One region of the Paenibacillus sp. FSL R5-0517 genome, then DNA from elsewhere that is predicted to be linked to it. Evidence: riboswitches for the same ligand, from Rfam matches in the RefSeq annotation. Region 1 holds a riboswitch; each other region holds the start of a gene.

Region 1 (4,531 bases):
ACGATAGCACCGAAGGTGTTGGTGGTTATACGGACGCACGTCTGTAATGTACCATCCTATGGGGAGGAAGATAACGCATGGTTTTTTCGCAAGAGGAAGTCGAAGCTCATCTGGGAAGGCTGGAAGGCTGGGAACTGGAAGAGGGACGGTGGATTGTACGCAAATTTGTGTTCTCCAACTACATGAAAGGGATTGCATTTGTGGATGAGGTCGCTGCGATCTCGGAAGCGTTCAATCATCATCCTTTTATTACGATTGACTATACAACGGTTACGCTGCGTCTCACGTCATGGGATGCGGGCGGTATTACATCTGTAGATATTAAGGAAGCAGGGCAGTACAACGAAGCTTATGACAAAATGAGGTCGGAATAACGAAGTTGGTTATTATCGCGCGGCCGGAAGTGAGTGAACCCATACATGTCAGACTATAATCAGGAACAACCTCTTATTGCTGTCGTAGGCAGTCTCAATATGGATCTCGTGGTGAAGACAGATACGATTCCGGAAGAGGGAGAGACAGTGAGCGGTGAGGAACTCCACTATCTCGCTGGCGGCAAAGGTGCAAATCAAGCTGTCGCTGCTGCGCGTCTGGGTGGACAGACCACAATGATTGGTGCGGTGGGATCGGATAGTTTTGGCGAACGTCTGCTGCACAGTCTGACGGAAAGTGGTGCAGATGTCTCGCAGGTTCGCAGATTGGAAGACACGGTTACAGGGACAGCTTCCATCTGGCTCTCTCGAGGAGACAATCGGATTATCGTTATTCCTGGTGCGAACGGGCAAGTAGTGCCTGAGATGCTGGAAGAAGCGGATACGGTAAAAAGCCTGACTGCAGCCGCAGCGGTGCTGCTACAGCTGGAGATCCCGCTGCCAGCGGTTACCCGCGCCGCCCAACTGGCGGCTGAAGGCAGCGCACTGGTGGTGCTCAACCCGGCTCCCGCGGTGCCGGGTCTGCCCCAGGAGCTCCTGCGGTGCGTCGACGTTGTCACGCCGAACCGCAGTGAGCTTGCCGTGCTGACCGGCCGGGATCATCTCCGGCCGGAAGACCTGGATGCGGCGGTCGCAGAGCTCGCCGCATCCCTCGGGGCGGCTGTCGTCACGACGCTTGGCCCCGAGGGGGCTGTGTACGCGGCGGCGCCTGGTGGCCGCGTACAGGCAGGGCGTGCCGGCGCATGCCGTGCGCCCGGCTACGCCGTAAGCGCCGTCGATACGACCGGCGCTGGCGATTGCTTCAACGGCGCGTTGGCGGTAGCCCTCGCGCGCGGTGAGACGTTGGACGCGGCCGTAGGCTTCGCCATGGGTGCGGCCGCGTTATCCGTGACGAAGCTCGGCGCCCAGTCCGGGATGCCGTCCGCACGTGAAGTGGAGGCCTTTCTGGCCGAGCATGCGGCAGATGCCTAATCAATAGCATAACAAAGAGGCTCTTATTCTCCCAAAAGGGGATTAAGGGCCTCTTTGTTATGCGCGTGCAGAGATTATTTCTTCTCTGACAGCCACATGGCGATATTAGCAATCTCTTCATCCTGCAGTTTGCCCTTGAAGGAAGGCATGCCGCCACCTTTACCTTTGACAATCGTAGTGTAGATCTTCTCCAGATCATCCTGGCTGCCGATGTTTGCTAGAGCAGGTCCTACACCACCCTGAAGCTGATCCCCGTGACAGGAGATACAATTGGCTTTGACCAGTGCTTCAGCCTGTCCGGCATCCAATGTGACTTCCGGCATGGTTGGCTTGGCTTCTTCAGCCACTTCTTCTTTCCCTGGAAGCGTAAACATTAAAACAATAGCTAAAGCGCATGCTGCAAAAAATACTCCGCTCATGATCCATTTGTGCATCCCTTATGTCCCCTCCAGAATGAAAGATCATCTAACCTGAAACTATCCATATCATTATAACGGAACCTGTACTGACATCATAGCATTTTGTGGGAAATTTTTGAACTAATCACATAACAAGGCGCAAATTTGGTTGTTTTGCAATGGATTTTAATCACGAGGCCCTTCATAAACCATACAGTGAAAGGGCTTCAAGCCGCTTGGGGTCTGTCGTTCGTATGTATCCTGGGTGACAAATCCACTCTTTAGATAGACTTGAATGGCACGAGCATTCCAAGTGAGCACTTCCAGATCAATCTCATTCGTGGGATTTCGGCGAATAGCTTCCTGTACAATGGCCGTGACAAAGGCTGTCCCTTGACCCTGTCCGCAAAGCTCTGGATGCATCCCGAGGCCAATCCGGGTTACCCCTTGAAGTGGGAAGTATTGAGCAAATCCACATATACGATCATTCTGATCCAGGACGATCGCATATTGCTCCTGCCGCAGTTGTGCATCTCCGAATTCCACTTCCAGCGCTTTCATCTGCTCCCAGGGGAGCCAGCTATAGATATTGTAAGGCGGATCATACTGCCAACTGCAGATGAGCTCCGCATGTTCTTCTTGCATCGGTACAACATGAAACGTCACAGGGGCTTCCTTCATACGTCTGCATGCTCCTTTCCTTGACACAGAACTCTTAGTTCACTCTACAAAAGAGATATTGATTTGGCAAGTTTCCCTTTACCAGAAAAATATGAAACAAAAGTTCCGGTAATTCCGTTTATATTATAACAGGGTGGGTAAAAACATCATAAGGGCACGGACGAACGAGGACAAAATGAGCCTGTTGATGTTGCAGGATAGCCCCGAGCGTAACTTGCAATATGAATCAGGATGGAAGCACAAAAAAACCGCCGGATACATTCCTGCGGAGAATGTACCGGGCGGTTCTGTTATGCTTCTTGCTTCGTTACAGTATGGTTCATGGTTACAGTATCATGTTGCTCAGCTTGTCCCTAGTCAAGGGCCAGTGATTCATACGCGTCCGTGCTCATAATCCGTTTAGCGCCAACATAACGATTGGCCCAATAGCTTTCACTCAATGCACTGATCGTAACGCCTTTGGAAGAAGAAGAGTGTGCGAACTTTCCATCCCCTACAAAGATTCCTACATGGGATACGCCTTTACCTGTAGTATTAAAGAATACCAGATCGCCAGCTCTCATTTCCATGCGGGATACGGAATCGCCCATGTCGAATTGGGAACTGGATTGGCGTGCCAAATCAATACCCAATTTGTCGAATACATACCGTGTAAATCCGGAGCAGTCAAAGCCGTTAAGCGTTGTTCCCCCACTTTTGTATGTAGTTCCCATTGCTGAATCAATTACTTTATCCATTTTTGAATCTGCGAATGCGCTACCTGCACCAAGCGATAATGCGAATGTGATGCTAAGTACAGCTGCGGTTAATTTCTTCTTGAACAAGAGATATTCCCCTTCCAACGCCTGCGAGGTTAGCTTAAGGATTCGGTTGAAGGTCCCCTATGATCCCTCTGTAGCAAGATCAATTCACCCATAACTGGTTCCCCCGCTTCCCAGGTGCCAGGAATTTGGCTATGCTAGTTATGCACCTGCGAAATCAAGAAATGACGATTTAATTTTAAGTAGTTACAAATATGAATGTAAAGATTACAAAGTTGTTACTAAAAACTCACTGCGATTATTGTAACAGAGGAGTACGTCTTTGGCAACGTTTAGCAACAAAATTAGCAAAAAAAACCTCGACCTTTGACGGGGAAAGGTTGAGGTTTGCCTATTTATAAGTACATAGCAAGCCATGAGTTTAACATGTGATGGTAACAATTTTTAAACTAAATGCTCTCACCTTTGGATACTTTGGACTGCCACAATCGGAAATGGCTGCATATTTTCCACAGACTCAATAGACATCTGGCAAGTGGATACGTCTGCTGTAGTATAAGTCCGGTAAGTCCCGTTAATAACCATGAGGCTGAAGTGAATGCCCCAAAGACGAGTAAGTGGACTCCGCCCAGCAGGAGAGCAATGCCGATAACGGCGATGAGATGACGCAGTGCAATCCAGAGTGCTTTGAGGGTGCCGTGAGCCCCGCCTTCTCCTTCTGGTGCCGACACACCGAACTGCATGTAGAGCATGACATGGTGGATGACCCATCCATATACAATCCAGGCAGCAACATAAGGTATACCAGGCAAAAGTAATTGAAGGGAATGAAATCCGTCCATGAGGATCGAGTAGAGCTTCGGTATGAGCCAGTAGGCGGGCAGAAGTATCAATAATGTACGTATGGTGTGCAGCAGCAGCATCGGTTTCCACAGTTTTTTGATTCCACGGACGAATGGGATGCGCTCTTCTGTAGAATTAAAGTGCTGAAGTGAGTAGAGCAGTCCTGCCTGAATAAGGGGGCTGATCAACATGCGAACCAGCAGCATGCCCCCCAGAATCCATAGATAACGATGAACCTCCGGATGGGTAGATAGGTTAAGTTGGCTTTCCATTTTGAACAAAAGTGTACTCAGTTCCCCGGCATCAGAATCTGGATAGCGCAGGAGGAGTGGGATGACTGCCGATTGTACCATTCGATAGAAGAAATATCCCCAAATGAGTTGATAAAGAAATAAGAGTGCCGCAATGAACATATGCTGACGGACGAGAAACCAGCCTTCACGTA
Region 2 (4,531 bases), 1.5 Mb from region 1:
GTTCGGTGTGGCGCTGTTAGCATCAGGCCAGAATTCTACCCTTACAGGTACACTCGCAGGGCAGATTGTTATGGAAGGTTTCCTCAACATTCGGATTCCGGCTTGGCTGCGCAGACTGGTCACACGTCTGATCGCCATCATCCCGGCAGTAATTGTCACAGCAATTGCAGGAGAACACGGCACAGAAGAACTGCTCATTTTGAGTCAGGTTGTACTTTCTCTTCAATTACCTTTTGCGGTAATCCCTCTGGTCATGTTCACGAGTGATAAAAAAAGCATGGGTGCATTCGCTAACAAATTGTGGCTCAAAATCATCTCATGGGTCATTGCCGCAATTATCGTTGTGCTGAATGTATATCTGATCATTCAGACGATCCGGTTATTCTAATCTCGTCTTATCGACTAAACATCAAAAAGGCTGATCAACTCCGGTATTCAATACCAAGTTGATCAGCCTTTATTATTGCAGTACAGCGAGGTGTTTCTTTTGTAGTAAAACTCCGAGCTCTAACAAATAATCATCTATTCCTGATCCGGCACCAGTAAAGGCAGGAGTTCATCCAATGAATCCACAGTCCAATCCGCGCGTTCGTCATCCGATCGGTCTGGCTGGAATCTTCCGTACCCCTGCATAATTCGAATCGTACGCATGCCCAGCTTCCGGGCAGGAATGATATCGTTATCAATCCGATCCCCGATCATGACGGCTTCCTCCGGTGCACAACCCGCCTGTTTCAGGGCTACAGCGTACAGCTCTGGATCTGGCTTGGACACCCCTTCTTCAGCCGAGCATGCCAGAACATCAACATACTTTCGCAGTCCGTAACTCTCCAGTCTTTCTTCCGTTCCAGGACTCTGATTGGCGATAATGCCAATGCGATAATACCGCGACAACTGCTGAAGTACGGAATCCGCTGAAGGAAAAGGTCGTTCAAGATCTTTTTTAAACTTCAGCTTGTCCTGAATCTGTTTCTGATGTCCCTCATCTTCAATGAATGTGCGAATCGCCACTCTCATGGGCCATTGTTCATATTTCTGATAACAGTTCGCGAACAGTTCACGTACCGCCTCAATCTTCACCGGATACCCCAAAGCACAGGCTTCGCGAACGAACTGTCCGATAATATCATCAACCGGCTCCCATTCATCCACCAGCGTATCTCCAACATCAAAAAACAACCACTTTAATCCACCCACATCCGGCACGCCAATTCCTCCTTGTAAGCCACAGGCAATCTAAAAGTTCGTGTTCAAAAAGTCTGGTTTTCAGTATCGAGAAGATGGAATGAAGCTAGAAATGGAGTAGCGGAGCGTAGGGAAAACTACGTGAGCAACGGACATTTCGGCTGAATTTCATATTCGATGCTGATGATGCCGCTAGGCATCCTTCGTAATCAAAAGCGGACTTTTTGAACTACCTTTAAAACCATAAAAAAGAAGACTCACCATCATGCACGAGTCTCCTCAAATTTCCGTTTATCGATACATTCAATTATAACAGGCACCTTACACCTGAGCAATCTCAAGCTATGACATTACCCATTGAGGAGAAAGCCGACTTCCCCATTGAGTGAATATACAATCCGGTCTGCACCCATTCCCCGATAGATCCCCTTCGGATGGCTTTGCTCCGTAATGACGCATAGGGATTTCGATGTCCACGATCGACAGATCTGTAAATAACGACAGGTCAGATTCAGACTGTTCTCGAAAATAAACACGTTGCCAACGCTTGCCTGCGGCAAAAACCATTTTTGAGCTGCAGCCGTATTCATGCGAATGACATGTTCTACTCCGATTCTACGGAGTCTGCGCTCTTCCCCTGCACTGTTGGTTAGAACGGCAAACGGCATTTTTTTGTACATCAGCAATTTGATAAATTTGCGTCCTGCTTCATTAGGAGCAGTCACTAAGATCATCTCAGTATCCATCATTCGTTCCTCCCTTGGCGTGAAAAGACAACAAAAAAGAAGCGTGGGGGACCAAGGCCTCCCGAACGCTTCTTAAAGAATCCATGGCGAAAACGCCATGAACCAGCGTACGGCTTGTTGCCTCTCCCTTTAACGCTTACGAGGTTAGCTGACGGATTCGGGCGCGAGAGTCGCCCTATTTCCGGCTGTCACCGGAAAATTCACCCCATGAATGCCTACTGTCCTGGACAGCGCATTCCGTTGGTTCCCCCGTTTCCCACTCATGAATGAATGGAAACTCAGCGATTAAAACATCGTTCGTATATCTTAAGTTAAGATTGAGCGATATTATCGTTTGTTTCGTTTTTCAGGTACAATTTAGTTTAAATTGAAATTACGATATGAATCATACACCCGTGCCATGACGGTGTAAAGTCCGGACAGATCACCGAATCGGCAGATTTTCGCCATTATTCATATATAATAACGCTTACAATAAGGTTATACGCTATCCACCTCGTCAAGGCTATCTAATTCTCACTCTGGCGTAAATCACTTCGTAATTCATTCACGCATTCTGCACAACTTGCCAGTTTTGATTCTTTTAACACCATATTAGTTTTGCATTATTTAATTGTAACCAATATAATGAAAGGTATCAGATGATATCATGGAGGCGATTGAGATGACAGTCTACGATTACAAAGTGAATACCCTTCGCGGTCAAGAAGTTGAAATGTCCGACTACCGTGATAAAGTGTTACTGATTGTGAATACGGCAAGCTCATGCGGACTTACACCTCAATTCAAAGGTCTGCAAGAACTGCAAGACAAGTTCCAGGATGCGCCATTTGAAGTCCTTGGATTTCCAAGCAACCAGTTTGCCCAGGAAAAAGGTTCTTCCGACGATATCGCGGAGTTCTGTCAGATGAATTATGGCGTGAGCTTCCCTATGTTTGAGAAAATTGATGTGAATGGCTCAAGTGCTCACCCGCTCTTCCAACACCTTAGCAAAGAAGCACCCGGCCTGCTCGGCTCCAAAGCAATCAAATGGAATTTCACCAAATTCCTTGTGGATCAGAACGGACAGGTAGTTAAACGTTATGCTCCCAAAACAACACCTGACAAGATTGAAGAAGATATCAAGAACTTGCTGCAAAAATAGTACATCTGCCACCCTTAGCCGGAAGGTAGAGCACCATTACCCCCGGTAATGGATGGCCTTTTTTCAACTTCTGGTACCAGACTGTTCAAACAGGCAAAAAAAGAAGCTTTCCATTAATGGAAAGCTTCTTCTTCATCGTTCATATGATGCGGTCGAGAGGACTCGAACCTCCACGGGCATACGCCCACTACCCCCTCAAGATAGCGTGTCTGCCATTCCACCACGACCGCATGTCGTAAATAATCGGCAACAGAATTGATTATACAGGGTTCTGAAATAAAAGTAAAGTATTTTTTAAACCTTCTTTTTTAGCTAGGCATTTTCCTCAAAAAACGCATATTCTCGTCATGTTTACCCATGAACTGCATATTATTAGATTTGATCCCCTCTTTTTCGGTAAGAGCTGATCTTGTTGATTCATTTATATATAGTCCTTCCTTATATATAGTCCTCCCTGCACCTCGTCACATAAATAACATAATAAGTAATATAAAATAACACAAACATTAAATATCAGAATCTATTCATTAAATTTAACGGATACTATTGACAAAAAGCGGACGTTTATGGGATGATAACTATCATATAATTCGGATTTTCAAACATAAAGTTAACAAAAAGGAATATAAATGTCATTTAACATGACATTTAACGAACACAGGAGGCGAATGATTGTGAACCGTGGGAATAAGCTGCTCGATTATGTCAAACTGCTTGATTCCTCTATTCAGGTTGGAGGGTTTACCCATTCCTTCGGCATGGATATCCATATCAGGGAGGGTACCATTCGTAATGCTGAAGATCTCGAATCATTCATGCGTTGTCAGTTGCATCCCAGCATTGTTCGTCTTGAAGGCATGGCCATCAAAGGCATCTATACCGCAGCAGATCACAAGGATACATGGCGGATAGCTCTGATCGATAAACTGGTCCATGTTCAGCGAACTCCTGGAGATCTCAGAGAACAAGCTGCCGCCATGGGAAAACGATTGATCAGACTGGCACGCGCTCTGCACCCCTGGATTGATTTTAGCCAGCTCGAACAGATCTTCGCCAAATATGATTCGGTTGGCTGCCTCTCCACTGTTCACGCCTGGATTAACCACCACCTCGACATCCCGGTCGAGGAAGCGGTCCTTGGTTACCTGCATTCAGCCATGAATGCCTGCATAACCAAAGCCTCCAAAGTCATTCCCCTGAATAACGATATAACCAAAGATCTGATGGTACGCCTGGCCTCAGATCTGGAGACTGAATGGAATACCGTAAGCGCCTCGGCTGCGGATGGACTGGCACAGCCAACCTCAATGTCCATGAAATCATTTTTCCCCAGTTTCCATATGCTTGGAGCTGGACTTCATGCCTACAGAGCCTAGTCCTCTTGATCCACAAACCCGCCCCCTTCCCTTCATCAAACAAACTAAAAAACACGCCGGCAACCTCCTTGCCGACGTGT
Region 3 (4,531 bases), 2.1 Mb from region 1:
GCACCCGAAATGCCTGTTTCATGTGTTTCCCCTCTCAGGACCCTGTATAGTTTGGACATGCGGGTACCATGGTACAAGGTATGCTTGACCCACGAAAGTCATGACAATCGATCATGAGCTTTGGCTTGAATCGCGTCTGAAGGACAGCGTCCAGGCAATTTCGCTTGAACTTATAGATAGATATATGATACTTTTACCTCATAGGATAGGCTTGGGAGGTCAAATCATGGAATTATTGAAACAACGAATTTTACAAGAGGGTGTTGTCATCTCGGATCAAGTATTGAAGCTGGATGGTCTGTTGAACCACCAGATTGATCCTGCATTAACGATGGAGATGGGGCGTGAGTTCGCTGCCCGTTTTCGTGAAAGTGGAGTGACCCGTGTAATCACGGTAGAATCCTCAGGGATTCCGGTTGCGTTTGCCGCGGCCTATGAACTTGGGGTGCCACTTGTATTCGCCCGTCGCAAAAAAACACTTCTAGCTGATCCTGATGCTTACTGTGAACGCGTACCGTCCTTTACCAAAGGAATTGTAACTGACATTATGGTATCTCGCGAGTTCATTCATGAGAATGACCGTATTTTGTTCATTGATGATATTATTGCCAATGGAGATGCCGCTCGTGGCGTCATCAAAATCATTGAGCGTTCCGGTGCGGAACTCGTCGGATTCGGTGTTGTGGTAGAGAAATGTTTCCAGGCAGGGGCACGAACGATTCGTGAACAGGGGATTCCGGTGGAAGCCTTGGTACGCATTCGTTCCCTGAACGATGGGACGGTACAATTTGACGATAACGAAATGTGACATTTTAAAGGAATAGGGCCTATTTTTTGAACTATGCCTTTGCATGGCCGCTAATTTCATTTATAATGGGGTTATGTTAGGGAGAGGAGGCAACACCATGGGGAACCAACCGGCAACAGAACAATTCTTTAATGATAAGCTGGCGGAATCGAAAGTTCATTTTGAACGTGCCCTGGATTGTAAACATACGGAATTCGATGACCTTTATCCCTATATGATTGAACATCCTCAATTTTTCTGGTACAAACGCTATGTTGCCTGGTCAGAATTACTGACGATTGTAGGCTTATGCGAAGAGTTGTCCTTCTCTTGGAAAGAACAATTTACACCGCATCAAGTGGAGTACCTTGAAGAACGTGTGATGTCCGCCAAAGTGCTTGATTTTTGGTTCGAGAAGAACGACAGCAAAGAGCACGCGCAGCGGTAACTTTCAGTCGGGACATAATTTCGAATGACATGACAGTCCAATACAGTCACGTGAGACCTAAATGACTTATCATTTAGGTCTCTTTTTGTAAATAAATTTGGAATATAGGAGCCATGAACATGATTAGTGATACAGAATTGGACGCCCTGCGTCTGTCAGGTGAGAAAGTCAGAGTAGTACGGGACGAGCTGGAATCGAACGATGTAACCGGGATTGTCGTTGCCTGGGATGGCGAGCAGGTACTTATCCGTCGTCAGAATCGACGTGTCGTCAAGTTGGATCGTGGTTACCACTATCAGTTGTTCAGCGAACCCCGGCAAAGTCCACTTGGTGAGTAACAGCGATCATTATGTCAGAAGTATGAGCGTACAAATGTTTGGAATTACCATGATTTCTTAGCATAATTGACTCACTCGGGAGAGAAGATAGGTACAGTGAAGAAATTCTGTAACTATAGCCGAGAGGGTGTGCTGCAAGACATGACATTGATGAATGATAAAGTTCATGCCTACAAGGATCAGATTGGAGCATTAAGTGATGTGCTGCCAGGTGTGGTGAAGTCGTATCATGAGTTTACCGGAGAATGCTTCCAACCTGGGGCGATTGATGCGAAGACCAAACAGCTCATCGCGCTTGGTATTGGCTTGTTCGCCAACAATGAGGTATGTACCTTCTATCATGTAGAAGAAGCACGTGCCAAGGGCGCTACAGATCAGGAGATTATGGAGACCGTTGCTGTGGCCGGAGCTGTAGGAGGCGGACATGCCCTGTCCCAGGGCGCGATGCGAGTGCAGAAGGCGCTGCATTAAGTGTAGATGGAGGTAGTCCAAGGACTGTCCTCCTAAAGAGGAAATCAAACAAAAGAGGAGGTTCCGGTTGATCCGGAGCCTCCTCTTTGATATTATACCTACATTTTCCCTAACATTTTATCGTACATAAACTGTCCAGTTACCCGACGTGCTGTTACGTAACGATCATTGAAATAAGGATTGCTCATTTTGGTGATGCTTACCCCTTTGCTGCTGGATGCATGTGCAAATTGTCCGCCGCCGATATAAACACCTGTATGTGAAATGCCTTTGCCTGTTGTGTTAAAGAACACCAGATCACCTGTCCGAACATTGCTCTTGGCTACTGGAGTACCTGCTTTGGCTTGCTGTTGCGAAGTACGTGGCAATTCAATGCTGTATTTATTGAAAATATATCTCATAAACCCGGAACAGTCGAACCCGGCCAGAGTCGTGCCACCCCACTTGTAAGGAATACCTGTCATGTTGTTCACTACGGAGTTAATACTGCTTGCCTCTGTGCTTGTTGCCCCGGATGTAAATAGTACAGCCGCTCCAAAAATGGAGATAATCAGTTTTTTCAAAATCAATGTTCTCCCTTCGATGCCTACGGAGTTAGCTAAGGGTTCGGTAGAAGGTTCCCTATATTTCCTATGTATAAGAATAATTCACCCAAAATGGTTCCCCCGTTTTCAAACCTGAAACTCGGCAATGAATAATTAAGTTTTTGTAACTATTTGAAACTATATTGCATAAATGCGTAATTGTCAAACCCTTTTAAACCCCTTCGTAATACCTCAATGTTAGCGGAATTAACGATTTTATATGAAAGAAGGCGTCAAGTTTGGGTATCATTGATGACAAAAACGTCATTATTGATTCGTTTGAGACGAAATTGGATAAATAAATAAGTTTGTCATGAGTTAAAAGAACTATCCGTTATGTAGAATTTAAGAGATTATATTCATTAAGTTGCATATATTGACAAAAATTGATTTTTTGCATATCATCTGATTATCCAATCCACATATTGGATAAAAATAGATTTTATTATGTTATATATTTAAATTAAGGAGGTTTAAGGACGGGCGTTATAGGTAAGGTAGAATTGTGGATGTTATTACAATGAACATGGGAGAGTGTTACATTTGAAAGCAAAGAAAATAGTTACTTTTGTCCTGGCATGCGCCATGGTGTTCTCATCAGTTGGAATTGCAGTTCTCCCTGTAGGGACGGTATCTGCTGCTGATGCATCGGGTACTACAGCGAGTATTTCAGATATTTTGAAGAACCAACTGCCGGATGGAGGTTGGAGAAAAGATTATAAACAAACAAGTGGAGAGTGGGCGAAGTCCACGATTGACAACAAGGCTACATATTCAGAAATTAGAAGATTGGCGAAGGAATTTAAAAAGACGAATGATCCACGCTACTCCACAGCTGCAATCAAAGGAATCAACTTTTTGATCAATATGCAGTATTCAAACGGCGGATGGCCACAAGTCTACCAAAGCTCTGGATATCACAAGCATATTACCTACAATGATGATGCAATGATTAATGTAATGATCATGCTCGATGAAGTAGCAACACGCAAAGGTGATTTCTCATTTATCGACAGTACACTTGCTAATCGCAGTAAAAATTCAGTTGCCAAAGGTGTGGAGGCGATTCTGAATACTCAGGTCGTCTCAGGCGGGAAGCTTACAGCATGGGGACAACAACATGATTCCAGTTCCCTTAAACCAGCGAGCGCAAGAATCTACGAAGTACCATCGCTGACAGCTGGAGAGAGTGTAACGATTGTTAAATTTCTGAAAACAAGGCCTGCTACCGCTAAAATTACCGCATCCATTAAAGGAGCAGAGGACTGGTTTAACAAGGTGAAAATTACGGGTTACAAGTATGAAAGGGCAAATGGTGATAGCAAGATTATCGCTGATTCCAAAGCAGCACCGATCTGGGCACGCTTCTATGAAATAGGAACGGATAGACCCATTTTCATTGGACGAGACGGGGTAGTTAAATACAAATTGAGTGACATTGATAAAGAAAGAAGAGGCGGTTATGCCTGGTATGGCAATTGGCCTTCCAAGCTGTAGTATGACTCCTTTTTGATGAACCAAATGATTAGTTGAAGGTAAAGCCCGAAATGGACAAGCATGTCTGGTTCGGGCTTTCATGTTATTATTTTCAGTGTTGACATGATAGATTGGGCATGATATATTATTTCTTGTCGCCGAGATTAATCACGGAGATATAATATGCGGTCGTGGCGGAATTGGCAGACGCGCACGGTTCAGGTCCGTGTGGGCTAACCCCCCGTGGAGGTTCGAGTCCTCTCGACCGCATCGAATAAAAAGACTCCTCAAGCTAACGCATGAGGAGTCTTTTTTTGTTTGCATTTTTTGATATTATCCTAACATCAACCATACGGAATGTTTTATTGTGCTGCGGTAACATTAATGCTGTCAATATTCGGTCCTTCCGTTCCCGTTGTAACCACTT
Region 4 (4,531 bases), 3.1 Mb from region 1:
AATCTACAACTCGTTTCAATTTTAGCAAATAAAATTAAAACATGCGATTGCTCTTTATATTAGGAAGATCGTTTATCCTTGCTCAGATGATCCTCCATTAGCCTCTCTGCAGTCTGCACGATTTCATCGATCTGCATCCGTGTAATGGAATCAAAATGGATACCCATAATTACCGTAACGGTCATTTTTAATTGTTGGGCAGCCTTTCGGGCAAGCCGCTCACACAGTTCTTGTTCCTTATGTCCCGGAATATGGACTGTCGTGCCGCTGACCCGCTCATCTTCCACATAGAACGTGGCTACAGCGCCAATATGAGCTTTTCCTCCCGTAACGAGAAAAACCTTATCCTCTCCTGCTTCAATCACCTGTAAACGTATCGATTTCAAATCATATGTACTCATGGCTATTCCACCGCTCCTTTTCTATATGTTATATATGGAGGAATTATGGCTGTCATGAGTTAAATCAGCAATGAAACTTCTCACACTGCGCATATTTTCTCAAGTCCACGGGCATACCATAGAGAACGTCATTTTGGAAAAGGAGGCTGTTATTATGCGCGTACGCCTCATTATGCTGATGGTTATCGTTGTTTTTCTCGGAGGATATCAAGCACCACCAGCTTCATCACGGGATGCTTCAGACCCGCCAAGTGAATCGGTATCCAATACTGATTCCGTGGAAGAAGAACAATTAACATTGGGACAGTTACGTCAGAAATATGCCGATACGTTCAAAACTAATGGTCCTTCAACCAAACAGGTTGCGTTAACATTTGATGATGTGCCCGATCCACGGTTTACTCCGCAGGTGTTGGATCTGTTGAAAAAGTATAAAGTCAGAGCTACGTTTTTCATCGTTGGTAGTCGTGCTGAGAAGCACCCCGATTTGGTAAAAAGGATTGTTAAGGAAGGGCACATCGTTGGCAATCACAGCTACAATCATCCGGAGTTCAGTAAGCTGTCGATGAATGCCTTCCGCAAACAAATTTTACATACCGGGGATATCATTCGCCATTTGGCGGGATATACGCCCAAGATGATTCGACCTCCGTATGGAGACATTAATGAAGAACAGCTGCAATGGGCTGCCAGACAACATTATAGTATTGTGAACTGGAACGTTGACTCTCTGGACTGGAAAGGTCTTTCCAAGGAAAAGGTGAAAGATAACATCCTGTCTGCTGTAAAACCTGGCTCCATCGTTCTACAACATGCAGGAGGCGGTGTTGGATCGAATCTGAATGGCACGATTGAGGCTTTGCCTGAAATTATTGAGGAACTGCGTAACCGGGGATATGAACTGGTCACCTTGGACGAAATGCTGGGATTACCGAAGGCGAAAGAATAGAATAACCGTGTTAGGTAATCATGGAAATATTAAAAGGGTGCTGTTCAATCGCAAGTTAGCGACTGGCAGACACCCTGTTTGAATTCAGTTTAAATGAAATTTACGCTCTACTTCAGAATGTACAACTCGATATCCTGAAAACCAAATGTGCTTACCGACTGTTTGCTACCAGGGATAAAGATATCAATCCGGTGACCCTTGATTGCACCGCCCACATCACGTGCTGTAGCCACAAAAGCCTGTTTTGGCAATCCTGGATGGCTGTGACCCGTTACCAGTACTTTGGTTCCAAGAGGAATGACACTAGGATCTACTGCAATCGTACCCAGTTCAAGGTCATTTCCGAAATAATCGACCGCACCCCATCCTCCATTTTCAGACGGATCTGCAGAGTATGCTGTTGCTTTCACGTTCACAGTTTTACTATAATCAAATGTTTTACCCCACGCTTGAACCACTTTGTTATCTGTGTTAACGTCCAAGCTTGCTGTCGTAACCGTTTTGGCTTGGGTCTTGCTCTCCGTCGCCGCGGCAGCTACATTGTTTGCCTTACCGGGAATAGTAATTTTCAAACCACCATAAATGTTGTAAGGCGAAATGTCATTGTTTGCTTTAACTAACGTGTTCATTGATACTCCGTATTGTTTCGATAAGGTGTAGAAGGTATCCCCCTCTTTGGCCACATGAACTGAATCGGCGTGAGCCGGAACGGCTTGAATGAGCATTGCTGTTGTCATTAATGCTACTGCTGTTTTGGCTATACGTTTCTTGTTAATCATGGTCTTCCTCCCTCATTGTGCCTGCGAAGTTAGTTGTCGGATTCGGATGAGGAGCCCACCCTATAGGTCCATCATTACATTTGAAACGATATGTACCCCTAATTCACCCCAAGCAGTGTGCTGTAGATCTTCCCCCTGCACTATCTGCATCGTTACATCCCCCGCACTCCCTGTCCGGAAGTTTCGGCAGAGTTCAATATATCACAATTTTGTAACCTGAACTTGTAGTAATTCTTACCAAATGGATTCAACATGTATAAGCACGTGTAAGAATATTGAATAATCTAAAAGTGTTTGGGCCAGATATCCGCTATATATTTGGTAACAGAATAGTTACTTTTCGAATCCCATATGTAATTATTTTCAACAAAAAAATAGCGTTACCGACTCGAAGTCAGTAACGCTATTTAATCGATTCATTTAGAGTACTTTCGCAAGGAAGTCACGTGTACGTGAATTTTTCGGTGCTCCAAACACCTCATCAGGTGTTCCCTCTTCCACAATAACCCCGCCATCCATGAACAGGATACGGTCTCCCACTTCACGTGCAAACCCCATCTCATGCGTTACGATGACCATGGTCATCCCGCCTTCTGCAAGACGTTTCATGACATCCAGAACTTCGCCGACCATCTCGGGGTCCAGTGCCGATGTAGGCTCGTCAAACAGCATGACATGCGGCTGCATGGCCAGTGCTCTAGCAATGGCGATCCGCTGCTTCTGTCCACCGGACAGCTGATTCGGGAATACATCTTTTTTATCGTACAAGCCCACGGTGTTAAGCAGATCAGCAGCAATTTTTTCCGCTTCCAGCGTGGATTGTTTCTTTACTTTGATCGGAGCGATTGTGATGTTTTGTTCTACCGTTTTGTGTGGGAACAGGTTGAAATGTTGAAACACCATACCCATTTTCTCACGAGTTGCGTTAATGTTGTGCTTCGGATCGGTGATTGACACGCCTTCAAAATCAATCTCTCCCGAGGTAGGTTGTTCCAGCAGGTTCAGACAACGTAAGAATGTACTTTTCCCTGAACCGGAAGGACCGATGACCACGACAACCTCACCTTTGCCAATCGTCACGTTAATGCCCTTAAGCACATCGTTATTTCCATAAGATTTGTGTAATTGTCTAACGTCTATCACTTGCACTCAACTTCCTTTCCAGTCGTCCCAGCAGCTTGGACAAAATGAACGTCATTACAAAGTAGATGGCTGCTGCAATCAAAAATGGACTCAAGCCTTGGTACGTAATGTTTTTGACCACACTTGCCTGATACATAATGTCCACCATACCGATAACGGAGATAATGGAGGATTCTTTGATGATGGTTATAAATTCATTACCGATGGCCGGTAATACAGCTTTGAAGGCTTGCGGTAAAATAATATAACGCATTGCTGCCCCTCTACCCATTCCCAGGGAACGAGCTGCTTCCAACTGACCCCGATCCACACCTTGAATACCTGCACGGAAAATCTCTGCCAGATAAGCACCACTATTAATTGAAAGTGTAATGATACCTGCCTGAAGTGCAGTGAAGTTAATGCCAAAGCTTAGGGAAAAACCATAGTAAATGATCATTAATTGTACCAGCATTGGTGTACCACGGATCACTTCAACGTAAGCAGTACCGATCCACCGCAAAATTGCAGCGTCATGCAAACGGAACAAACAGATGATCAATCCAATAATTACCCCGAAGATAACCCCAAGTGCAGACAACAGAAGTGTGTAGCCTATACCTGTAGCATAGAAACTTTTGTACTGCCAGAATACTTGGAAAATATTTTGTGATTTGTTTGCTTTGTCCGCCATCAAGAGGCTGGCGTCCGTCACCATCTGATTGATTTTATCTTCGCTTTTCAATCGCTCCAGTGTTCCATTTACGGCTGCTAGCAGCTCGGTATTGCCTTTACGAATCCCGATTGCCGCTTCTGCTTGCTCTTCGTCCGGAACAGCAGCAGCAAGTCCAATGATATCGTCCAGATAACCTGCAGCCACGGTATCTTCTACGATTGCCGCGTCAATACGTTTGGTTTGCAGTTGAAGCACGATATCCGAGATTTTATCAAGCGCAGTAAGCTTCGCTCCTGGAATACTCTGTCCGATCGTTTCCTGAATGGAGCCTTTCTGAACGCCAATCTTCGCATTTTCAAGTTCGGTCATGGTTGGATATTTGTCTTTATCCACATTGCGAACCATAATCACTTGTTTTGATTTATAGTAGGTGTCGGAAAAATCGATACTTTTCTTCCGCTCATCCGTCGGCGTCATACCTGAAATCACCAGATCAACACGCCCGCTCTGCAATGAAGGCAGAAGACCGTCGAAGCCCATATCCTCAATTACAAGCTCAGCGCCAAGATCTTTGGCAATCTCTTTGGCGATCTCAATATCAAAA

Evidence for each region. A riboswitch is a leader RNA that binds a small molecule or an ion and turns the genes downstream of it on or off. The one in region 1 is predicted to bind cyclic di-AMP.
Region 2: linked by a shared signal. The riboswitch ahead of MKX40_RS06985 (hypothetical protein) and the one ahead of MKX40_RS00530 (C40 family peptidase) in region 1 are both predicted to bind cyclic di-AMP.
Region 3: linked by a shared signal. The riboswitch ahead of MKX40_RS10150 (C40 family peptidase) and the one ahead of MKX40_RS00530 (C40 family peptidase) in region 1 are both predicted to bind cyclic di-AMP.
Region 4: linked by a shared signal. The riboswitch ahead of MKX40_RS17390 (3D domain-containing protein) and the one ahead of MKX40_RS00530 (C40 family peptidase) in region 1 are both predicted to bind cyclic di-AMP.

What each region holds. Positions count from the first base shown of each region.
Region 1 covers NZ_CP150235.1:106,722-111,252, forward strand. The annotation lists gene MKX40_RS00505 (hypothetical protein) at 1-47, shown strand, start outside; gene MKX40_RS00510 (4a-hydroxytetrahydrobiopterin dehydratase) at 78-374, shown strand; gene rbsK (ribokinase) at 420-1,403, shown strand; gene MKX40_RS00520 (cytochrome c) at 1,478-1,837, opposite strand; gene MKX40_RS00525 (GNAT family protein) at 1,988-2,482, opposite strand; gene MKX40_RS00530 (C40 family peptidase) at 2,836-3,270, opposite strand; cyclic di-AMP (ydaO/yuaA leader) riboswitch at 3,310-3,447, opposite strand; gene MKX40_RS00535 (hypothetical protein) at 3,693-4,531, opposite strand, start outside.
Region 2 covers NZ_CP150235.1:1,599,088-1,603,618, reverse strand. The annotation lists gene MKX40_RS06995 (Nramp family divalent metal transporter) at 1-388, shown strand, start outside; gene MKX40_RS06990 (HAD family hydrolase) at 523-1,206, opposite strand; gene MKX40_RS06985 (hypothetical protein) at 1,536-1,934, opposite strand; cyclic di-AMP (ydaO/yuaA leader) riboswitch at 2,050-2,225, opposite strand; gene MKX40_RS06980 (glutathione peroxidase) at 2,596-3,075, shown strand; tRNA gene MKX40_RS06975 (tRNA-Leu) at 3,223-3,305, opposite strand; gene MKX40_RS06970 (urease accessory UreF family protein) at 3,750-4,451, shown strand.
Region 3 covers NZ_CP150235.1:2,246,820-2,251,350, forward strand. The annotation lists gene MKX40_RS10125 (hypothetical protein) at 1-22, opposite strand, end outside; gene MKX40_RS10130 (xanthine phosphoribosyltransferase) at 227-808, shown strand; gene MKX40_RS10135 (hypothetical protein) at 906-1,235, shown strand; gene MKX40_RS10140 (hypothetical protein) at 1,355-1,573, shown strand; gene MKX40_RS10145 (carboxymuconolactone decarboxylase family protein) at 1,715-2,044, shown strand; gene MKX40_RS10150 (C40 family peptidase) at 2,143-2,607, opposite strand; cyclic di-AMP (ydaO/yuaA leader) riboswitch at 2,613-2,744, opposite strand; gene pelA (pectate lyase) at 3,163-4,125, shown strand; tRNA gene MKX40_RS10160 (tRNA-Leu) at 4,290-4,374, shown strand; gene MKX40_RS10165 (carbohydrate-binding protein) at 4,467-4,531, opposite strand, start outside.
Region 4 covers NZ_CP150235.1:3,955,085-3,959,615, forward strand. The annotation lists gene MKX40_RS17380 (hypothetical protein) at 60-401, opposite strand; gene MKX40_RS17385 (polysaccharide deacetylase family protein) at 556-1,350, shown strand; gene MKX40_RS17390 (3D domain-containing protein) at 1,458-2,129, opposite strand; cyclic di-AMP (ydaO/yuaA leader) riboswitch at 2,132-2,328, opposite strand; gene MKX40_RS17395 (amino acid ABC transporter ATP-binding protein) at 2,550-3,272, opposite strand; gene MKX40_RS17400 (ABC transporter substrate-binding protein/permease) at 3,259-4,531, opposite strand, start outside.